Regions from separate parts of the Rhodococcus sp. GB-02 genome, predicted to be linked through region 1. Evidence: riboswitches for the same ligand, from Rfam matches in the RefSeq annotation. Region 1 holds a riboswitch; each other region holds the start of a gene.

Region 1 (2,194 bases):
GGCTGCGATTCGACACCACCGTGCTCCATCACCCCGATGCAGGCCGGTTGCATGCGGATCGCGCCGTGACCGCTTTGAAGGCGGGAGCGGTGTTCGCCGGTGCCGAGGTCCGTCACGACGTTCGGGTACTGGCACTCGCGCGAGCGTCGTACGGCGTGGACGTGGTGACGGAGAGTGGAACGCTCGCGGCTCGTCAGGTCGTGATCGCGGCCGGTGCGTGGACTGCGGACCTGATCGCAGACAGCGGCCTCGGCTCCGAAATCGCATTGCCGACGCTGCGCACGACGCAGGAACAACCGGCGCACTTCGCACCGCTCGATCCGGGAGTCGAGTGGCCGAGTTTCGTTCACCACCCGGGTGCACAGTTGGAGACTGCGGGAATCTACGGACTCGGTTCCGAGGACGGCATCAAGATCGGTGAACACGCGACCGGGCCGGTGGTGACTCCGCAGACCCGCGACTACACCCCTGATGTCGACGGTGAGCAACGATTGGTCGAGTACGCCGAGTCGTGGTTACCCGGCGTCGATTCCGCCCAGGTCGAGTCGATCACGTGCCTGTACACGAGCACGCCGGACAGTCACTTCGTCATCGACCGAGTCGGCGATGTCACGGTTGCGGCGGGATTCTCGGGTCATGGATTCAAATTCGGTCCAGCCCTGGGTGAACTTGTATCGGACCTCGTCGACGGAACCACTCTCGCTTCGGAAGCTTTTCGGCTGGGGGAGCGTTGACCAGATTCATGGAGGAAAGTGTTGTGGCACTGGAGCTCGGGACTCGGCAGCTCGACGGTATCGGCGCGGTAGAGGTCTACTCGGTATCGCAGGACGATCCCTTGGCAGCTCCACTGATTGCGGAGTTGGCGCTCGAATACAGCTCGCGTTACGGCGGAACTCGCGAAGCGATGCTCGAGGATCTCACCACGTACCCGGCAGAAGAATTTGCGTACCCGCAGGGGGCGCTACTGGTGCTCACCCACGCGGATGTACCGATTGCGGGCGGTGCATTTCGCCAATTCGATTCCACCACCGCCGAACTGAAAAGAATCTGGACATCGGCCGACTATCGGAAGCGCGGCCTCGGCAAGGTCGTCGTTCGTGAGTTGGAACGAGAGATCGAACTTCGCGGATACAACCGGGTGTTCCTCACGACGGGCCCTCGGCAACCCGAGGCGCTCGCGCTGTATCTGTCCAGTGGATACACACCGCTTTACGACGCTTCACTCTCGCCCGAAGAGGTGGGAGTCCACCCGTTCGAGAAACAACTTCGAGTGCTCGAAAATGTGACCCGAGCAGCAATTCCTACCGACCGGGTTGACAACACCCGGGTTTGACCTCGTACACTTGCGAACGACCATCCAGAGCGACCGAGAGACCTGGCTCATTGAAGTCGCAGCAACCCCCCGAGTGATCGGGTGCGGGTGCTACCGCCAGGACCGATGGAGGAACACGAAATGAAGGCAGTCGAAGGCGGTTTCGATACCGCCTGGTCGCGTCGTCACGTAGACCTGTGCCGCACCGCGGGATCTTTCTGTACCAACTGACCTCGGTCAGTCATTCACACTCAGGCGAGTCGTCGACAAGTCTGTTTTCTCTTCTCTGCACAAGTGATTCGTGCTCGATCGCCTTTTCGGAGCTTCTTGCTTCAGGGCGGCGGGTGCGCTCTTCGGCATGCCTCTTTAGGAGTTCTTGGTGTCCTCGCCCTCATTCGGTGCCCGTAAACGCGCGACCGTAATTGCCGGTATCGGTGCTCTCTCGGTTCTCGGCACGGTCCTCGCCGGCTGCAGCAGCAACGGAAGTGACAGCGGTGCCGACGCGGGTCCCGCGCAGTCCGGTGGAACCCTTCGCTACGGCCTCTCGCAGGCGCCGACGTGCGCCGATCCGGCCCAGGCCGGAAGTAACCAGACGGTGTATGTCACTCGTACCGTGGTGGATTCGCTGACCGATCAAAATCCCGACTCCGGAGAGATCACCCCGTGGCTCGCCAAGAGTTGGGAGATCAGCCCCGACGCCGCGAGCTTCACGTTTGTCCTTCGCGACGATGCCACTTTCAGTGACGGCACACCGGTGACGGCGGATTCGGTGAAGAAGACCTTCGATTCGGTCAAGAACCTCGGGCCGAACGCGTCGTTGGCGAAGAGCTACCTGTCCTCCTACACGGGTACCGACGTCGTTGACGCACACACGGCGAAGAT
Region 2 (2,194 bases), 890 kb from region 1:
CGTCGTTCCACAGTCGCACGAGCGAGACGCCCTCGATGGCGGACAATCCGTCGGTGAGTTGCGCGGTGAGTGCCTTCTCATGCTCGGCGATGACGTCGAAGTCCAGGGCGTGCAGGGTTTCGCATGCGGTCGCGATGGCTGCCGCACCGAGCACGTTGGGGGAACCGGCCTCATGACGTGCAGGCGCGCAAGCCCATTCGGTGGACTCGACGGTCACCTCACGCACGGCGCCGCCGCCGGCGAGGTACGGCTGAGCTTCGTCGAGCCAGTCACGGCGTCCGACCAGTACGCCGGCGCCGAACGGCGCGTAGAGCTTGTGGCCCGAGAACGCCACGTAGTCGACGCCGCATTCCTGCAGGTCGATGCGACGGTGGGGAGCCAACTGAGCAGCGTCGACGAGAATACGTGCGCCGCAACGGTGCGCGATGTCGGCCAAGCGTGCAATCGGCAGGATCTCGCCGGTTACGTTGGAGGCGCCGGTGATTGCGAGCAGCGCAGCAGGCTTGGTGCACAGTTCACCGATCAGACGCTCGATCGTCTCTTCGATGGTGTCTGCGGCGGTGACGATACGAGCGTCGTTCCACGGCAACAGGTTTGCGTGATGCTCGACGTCGAGGACAACAGTGCTGCCGGGGACGCACTGGGCCAGCAAGTTCAGCGAATCGGTGGTGTTCCGGGTGAAGACGACGACCTGATCGTCGGCACAGTTCACGAAACGAGCAACGGATTCACGAGCGTTCTCGTAGGTGAGAGTGGAGATACGAGACGCGTAGCCGGCACCGCGGTGGACGCTGGCGTACGTGGGCAACAATTCGGCGATACGGTCGGTGACCTGGGCCAATGCCGGCGCGCTGGCCGCGTAGTCGAAGTTGGCGTAGGAGCATTCGCCGCCCTGAACCAATGGAACCTGCAGGTCAGCACCCGAAACCTTGGCAATCGCGGTGGTGCAGCAGGTGTCGGCACTCAATACAGCAGTCATCGAAGACAATCCTCACGTTCAAGGACTCGTTCGTCGGGTGATGGCCCCGGAAGAGTCCGCGCTTGCCGCATTCGTTTTCGAACGCAGCCGGGTCGTCACCCGGAGCACCCCACCGCGGAGGAGGGTTGCCGACCAGCAAGCCGGGGCTGAACACTGGTACTCGTGACCTGGCAACGAGGATGGCAGGAACGTCCCGTGCTTGTCAAGACGAAGCTGCGAAGGCCGTCTTCACCGCGTAATCGCCCGGCAGGCGAGGTGGAGTGCAAGCCTGGGTTTCCGGATCGGCCAGATCCACCGAGAGAAGGCGCTGAATTCGATCGATTCGACTCGATACGGTGTTGCGGTGCAAGCCCATTCGGGTTGCGGTGTGAGCCAGAGACGATTCTTCGTCGAGGTACGTCGAGAGAGTCTCGAGCAACTCTCCATTCGAATCTCGTAGCGGCGCGGGCCGTGTCGCGGCGGCAGGCTGAAACGTGTCGGCCCGCGTCCATGCCTCCACTGTGGGTTCCACTTGCGGGTTCCAATTGTGGGTTCCAACCGAGCTCGAGCTGCGCGAATACGCTCGGCGATCCTGCGCAGAACGCACAGATTTCACTACCGCACGATGCTAAGTATCCAAACTCCACCGATGGAGTTTGCCCCGGCAAGTCGTAATCGCGCCCGTTGTCATCCGCCGCCCCCGAAGATCTCATTTGACGACGTTTGCTGAGTCGAAACTGCAATCACATCTACTCCTCCTTCGAGTTCGCTTGTAACAAAACAACTCCCACGACCGAAAAGGTCGTTGAACCACAACAGCGAAGGGACGAAAGACTATGGGATCAGCAGACGTAATGGCCTGGCTCGCCGAGGGTTACCTCGCCGGCGATCCGGTTCGCTATCCGCTCTACGTCGGATCGATGTTCCTGGCAATGCCGTTCCAGCTGATCGGCGTAATTCTGGGTCACCCCTTCTGAGTCACCCCTTCCGAGTCACCCCTTCTGAATCGTCACATCAGGCCAGGGCGGCCGACGTAGAACGGCCAGAGTTGCGATCACCGCGGCCGCCAACCCGATGAACTCCCCCATCAAAGCCACCCTGGTGTGATCGACAGCCGGTGACCACGACGGCTCACCCTCGTGGATCGAGAACACTCCCACTGGCACCGGTATGGGGTCTCCGCGCCACCGCCGATGCAGACGCGAAACCGTGATGATCATTGATCCGTCGCTGGAC
Region 3 (2,194 bases), 590 kb from region 1:
CACCGATGTTGGCGACGTGGCTGTGCAGTGTCAGGGCGTTGACGAACTTCTTGCCCGCATCGATCCCGCCGGGCAGCTCGAAGGTGACGATGGCGCCGGTTCCCTTGGGCATCAGCTGCTTTCCGCGTTCGAACCAAGGCGAGGAGGGAAGTCCCGCGTAGGAAACGGAGGCCACCTCGCCGTGGCCGTCGAGGAACTCGGCGACCTTCTGTGCATTGGACACGTGACGCTCGATGCGCAGGCTCAAGGTTTCGATGCCCTGCGCGATGAGGAACGCGTTGAACGGCGCCACGGCGGAGCCGAGATCGCGCAGCAGTTGGACGCGAGCCTTGAGTGCAAACGCCGGCGCGCCGAGGTCTGCGAAGGTGACGCCGTGGTAGCTGGGATCAGGCGTCGTGAAGTTCGTGTGGCGACCCTGCGTCCAATCGAAGGTGCCGCCGTCGACGATGACGCCGGCGATCGCGGTGCCGTGTCCGCCAAGGTATTTGGTGGCGGAGTGGACGACGATGTCGGCGCCGTGTTCGAGCGGGCGGAGCAGGTACGGCGTCGCGACAGTGTTGTCCACGATCAACGGAAGACCGTTCTCGTGGGCCAGCGACGAGATGCCGGGTAGGTCGAGAATGTGGTTCTTCGGATTGGCGATCGTTTCGCCGTAGAACGCCTTCGTGTTCGGGCGAATTGCTTCGCGCCACTGGTCGAGATCGTCAGGATCCTCGACGAACGTGACTTCGATGCCCAGCTTACGAAGGGTGTAATGCAGGAGGTTGTACGTGCCGCCGTACAGGTACGGGCTGGAGACGATGTGGTCGCCGGCCTCGGCGATGTTGAGGATCGCGATGGTCTCGGCAGCCTGACCCGAGGAGAGGAGGAGTGCGGCGACTCCGCCTTCGAGGGCAGCGATGCGCTGCTCGACGGCGTCCTGTGTGGGATTCATGATCCGCGTGTAGATGTTGCCCGGCTCGGCGAGGCCGAACAGTGCCGCAGCGTGATCGGTGCTGTCGAAGACGTAGCTGGTGGTCTGGTAGATCGGCAGAGCGCGCGCATTGGTGGCGGTGTCCGCTGTTTGCCCGGCGTGCACCTGCTTGGTCTCGAACGACCAGTTCGCGGTCGGATCAGAAGTTGCTGCGGCGTCGGCTGTGTTGTCGGTCATGATTTGTTCACTCCAGTGGTCTGACGGATAGATGTCGGACGGGGGCGAATGATCGCCGCCCCGTGCTGGGGTCTATCTACAAGTGCGACACATACTGAAATACCTCCGTGGGGCTCGGCCCGGTCTGGGGTCCGTCCCTGTCGGACCCGCGCTTGTCACCCGAATTGCGGTGGAACTGCGCGAGCAGATCCACGTCGGGAAACCTGGTCATCACCCGGGGCACCCCACCGCGGTTGGAGGGTTGCCGTCCAGCGAGCCGGGGCTTGACGCTGGCACTCATGACCAAGTCGGATTCTACCGGGAAGTGAGCGCAGTCCTGACGCGGGGCGAAATGTGAGCCGCAACCGCACGCGGGGCAGAGCGACGCAGCCCACTAGCAGGCAAAAGTTACTCGCGAGTAGAGACCGATGGGTGGACCTGCCGGTTGCAGCCTCACGGGTTAGCAGTACGCTTGTCTTGTTTGGGACTCATCTCCCGAGATCAGTCCACACCGTCTAGGTTTGATAATCGAACCGTTCGCGGACCCACTCACAAAGTGTGACCGCAACCGTGTAACCAGGGAAACTTCCTAGGAGGACGCGAAGCACCCATGTCCAAAATCAAGGTTGAGGGCACCGTCGTCGAACTCGACGGCGATGAGATGACGCGCATTATCTGGCAGTTCATCAAAGACAAGTTGATCCATCCGTATCTCGATGTGAACCTCGAGTACTACGACCTCGGTATCGAGTACCGCGACGAGACCGACGACCAGGTCACCATCGACGCAGCGCACGCGATCCAGAAGCACGGCGTCGGCGTCAAATGCGCCACGATCACGCCGGACGAGGCACGTGTCGAGGAATTCGGTCTCAAGAAGATGTGGCGTTCCCCGAACGGAACGATCCGCAACATTCTCGGCGGCACGATCTTCCGCGCACCGATCATCATCTCCAACGTTCCGCGACTCGTTCCGGGCTGGACCAAGCCGATCATCATCGGCCGTCACGCATTCGGCGACCAGTACCGCGCCACAGACTTCAAGGTCCCCGGCCCCGGCAAGGT
Region 4 (2,194 bases), on a different contig from region 1:
ACGTGAGCGTCGGGTCGAGGTACGGCGGAGCGTGATGCAGTCATAGCCGAAATGTCCTTAGCGCGAAGTCAAGTCAGGAGGAGTGGACGAATCGATTTGCGGGCCGCTGCAGGCCGAGGTTGCCCCTCAGAGTCGATCCCGGAACCGGGCGTCGCGTCAACCCGGACTTCGACAGCGCCGGAAGCACGAATTTGGCCAGCACCGGAAGGTCCTCGTCGATCACGAGAGGGTGGAAATGAACACCGTCGAGGTGTCCGGCCAATTCCTTCAGAACCACGGCCGCTTCCCCCGGATCTGCAGCCAGGAGCAGTCGGCCAGTGACGACGGCATTCCCGTACGAGTTCAGCTCGATCAACCGCTGCGCCGCAGACAGATTCAGCGTATCGAAAGCCACATCGACCTCGGCGACCACCAATGACGCGCCCTCATCGCGCGCCTTGGCGGCCGACTGTGCAATGGTTTCCACCGAATCACCGGACACGAGAACAACATCCGACTGGCGTGGATCGATTTCGCCGTATCGACCGAATACCACCAACTGGCCTTGAGGCGGCCGCGGAACGATTGCGGGCCCCTTCACCGAGAACGTGTCGCCCTCGAAATTGACGTAATGCAGACGATCACGCTCGAGGAAACGCCCACTGAGATAGTCACGGACGACAGCGTCGTCCTCCCATGAATCCCAGAGATCGGTCACAACGGTGACCGAATCCCGCTGCTCTTGCTGACGCGCCGACTCCGTTGTCACCGGAGCCCTCCCCCACGCCCTCGACGCGGCATCGTCTTCGACCGGAACAGCAAGCCAGCCGCCACGCCCACGCGAGGAGTAGTCCAACGTCGCCAATTGCGAAGAGGTGTGGAACGGTTCGGCGTAGGTGGTCCCGACGACGGGGACCAGTCCGATCGTGCTGGTAGTCGCCGCCACGTATGACGCCCTGGAGACGGCATCGATGCGGCCGACAACGTCACCACTCGGAGGGAGGATGGAATCGTCGAACGTCACGAAGGTGAAGCCAGCATTCTCGGCAGCCGCAACGCGATCACGCACGGCGTTACCCGTGAGCAACTGATCCGGGCGGCGTGAGCTTCGGCGCCAGGCAGCGGGGTGAGTGCCCTCGCCGTCCAGTTCGATACCCACGGCAAATACAGTCATGTGTCCTCCATCGGTCCTGGCGGTAGCACCCACACTGCGGTTAGGTAGCGGGTTGCTGCGGCATCATCGAGCCAGGTCTCTCAGCCACTCTGGATGGTGGGTGCAATCTATGCGGGCCACGCGGGGCAAGTCAAATCATGCTTGTCGAATCACATTGACCTACAACATATTTCAATACAATCACCCTGATCGAAAGGGTTGCGCAAACACTAGCCGACATCGAAACCAAAGAACCCCGCCCGACTGTCGTCGGACGGGGCTCGTCTGGAGGGCAGCAGTTGATCTACTTCGCGCCCAGCCAAGCCTGGTCGAACAGCATGATTCCCGTGGCTGTGGGAACGACGCCGTGGACGTTCTTCTGCCAAGCCCAGAACGACGTCAGCCCGCCGATAGGCGCCGACGGAACCGTCTCGTTCCACAGCGTCTGAATCTTGCCGATGATCGCCAGAGTCGACGAATTATCCTTGGCTTGTTGTAGATCTGCGATCAGCTGATCCATCGCCGGGTTCGCGTATCCAGCAGTATTCGCCATCGAGGTGCTGTTGGTCGTGGAGAACAATCCGAGATCGAGAATCGATTCGTACATTCCGATGCCCGCGTGCGCGAGGTCGAAATCGTGCTTGACGTAGACGTTCTGCACGATGTCGCCGGCGTTGTTGGCCAAGATCAAGTTCACCTCGAACCCGACGGCCTGCAACAGTGACTGCACGGCGAGGCCGATCGCTTGGTCCTTCGGCTCACTGAGAACGACGTAGTCGAGAGTGCCGTCGTATCCGTCTGCCTTCGCCTGATTCAGAAGCTCCTTGGCCTTTTCGGGGTCGTAGGCAATACCCGGCGTGTCTACATGCCATTGCGACGTCGGACCGAACAACTCCGAGCCCGGCAGTCCCTCACCGTTTTCCACGCGCTGATCGATCAACGCTGGGTCGAGCGCATAGCCGATAGCTTGGCGGACACGAACATCCGAGCCCGGCCGGCCTTCACGGTTGTTGACAATCTCGGCACTACCGGCGTTGAGCACGTCGATGTAGCCGGGGTAAC

The links. A riboswitch is a leader RNA that binds a small molecule or an ion and turns the genes downstream of it on or off. The one in region 1 is predicted to bind S-adenosylmethionine.
Region 2: linked by a shared signal. The riboswitch ahead of ACSW29_RS04360 (aminotransferase class V-fold PLP-dependent enzyme) and the one ahead of ACSW29_RS08615 (putative leader peptide) in region 1 are both predicted to bind S-adenosylmethionine.
Region 3: linked by a shared signal. The riboswitch ahead of ACSW29_RS11270 (bifunctional o-acetylhomoserine/o-acetylserine sulfhydrylase) and the one ahead of ACSW29_RS08615 (putative leader peptide) in region 1 are both predicted to bind S-adenosylmethionine.
Region 4: linked by a shared signal. The riboswitch ahead of ACSW29_RS16550 (LLM class flavin-dependent oxidoreductase) and the one ahead of ACSW29_RS08615 (putative leader peptide) in region 1 are both predicted to bind S-adenosylmethionine.

Annotation. Positions count from the first base shown of each region.
Region 1 covers NZ_JBPUKE010000001.1:1,800,120-1,802,313, forward strand. The annotation lists gene ACSW29_RS08605 (FAD-dependent oxidoreductase) at 1-734, shown strand, start outside; gene ACSW29_RS08610 (GNAT family N-acetyltransferase) at 743-1,333, shown strand; SAM riboswitch class I at 1,351-1,445, shown strand; gene ACSW29_RS08615 (putative leader peptide) at 1,454-1,543, shown strand; gene ACSW29_RS08620 (ABC transporter substrate-binding protein) at 1,692-2,194, shown strand, end outside.
Region 2 covers NZ_JBPUKE010000001.1:906,696-908,889, reverse strand. The annotation lists gene ACSW29_RS04360 (aminotransferase class V-fold PLP-dependent enzyme) at 1-979, opposite strand, end outside; SAM riboswitch class IV at 1,033-1,147, opposite strand; gene ACSW29_RS04355 (helix-turn-helix domain-containing protein) at 1,182-1,490, opposite strand; gene ACSW29_RS04350 (hypothetical protein) at 1,795-1,935, shown strand; gene ACSW29_RS04345 (hypothetical protein) at 1,951-2,194, opposite strand, start outside.
Region 3 covers NZ_JBPUKE010000001.1:2,386,287-2,388,480, forward strand. The annotation lists gene ACSW29_RS11270 (bifunctional o-acetylhomoserine/o-acetylserine sulfhydrylase) at 1-1,150, opposite strand, end outside; SAM riboswitch class IV at 1,294-1,434, opposite strand; gene ACSW29_RS11275 (NADP-dependent isocitrate dehydrogenase) at 1,740-2,194, shown strand, end outside.
Region 4 covers NZ_JBPUKE010000002.1:736,228-738,421, forward strand. The annotation lists gene ACSW29_RS16545 (NtaA/DmoA family FMN-dependent monooxygenase) at 1-44, opposite strand, end outside; gene ACSW29_RS16550 (LLM class flavin-dependent oxidoreductase) at 74-1,153, opposite strand; SAM riboswitch class I at 1,158-1,253, opposite strand; gene ACSW29_RS16555 (ABC transporter substrate-binding protein) at 1,437-2,194, opposite strand, start outside.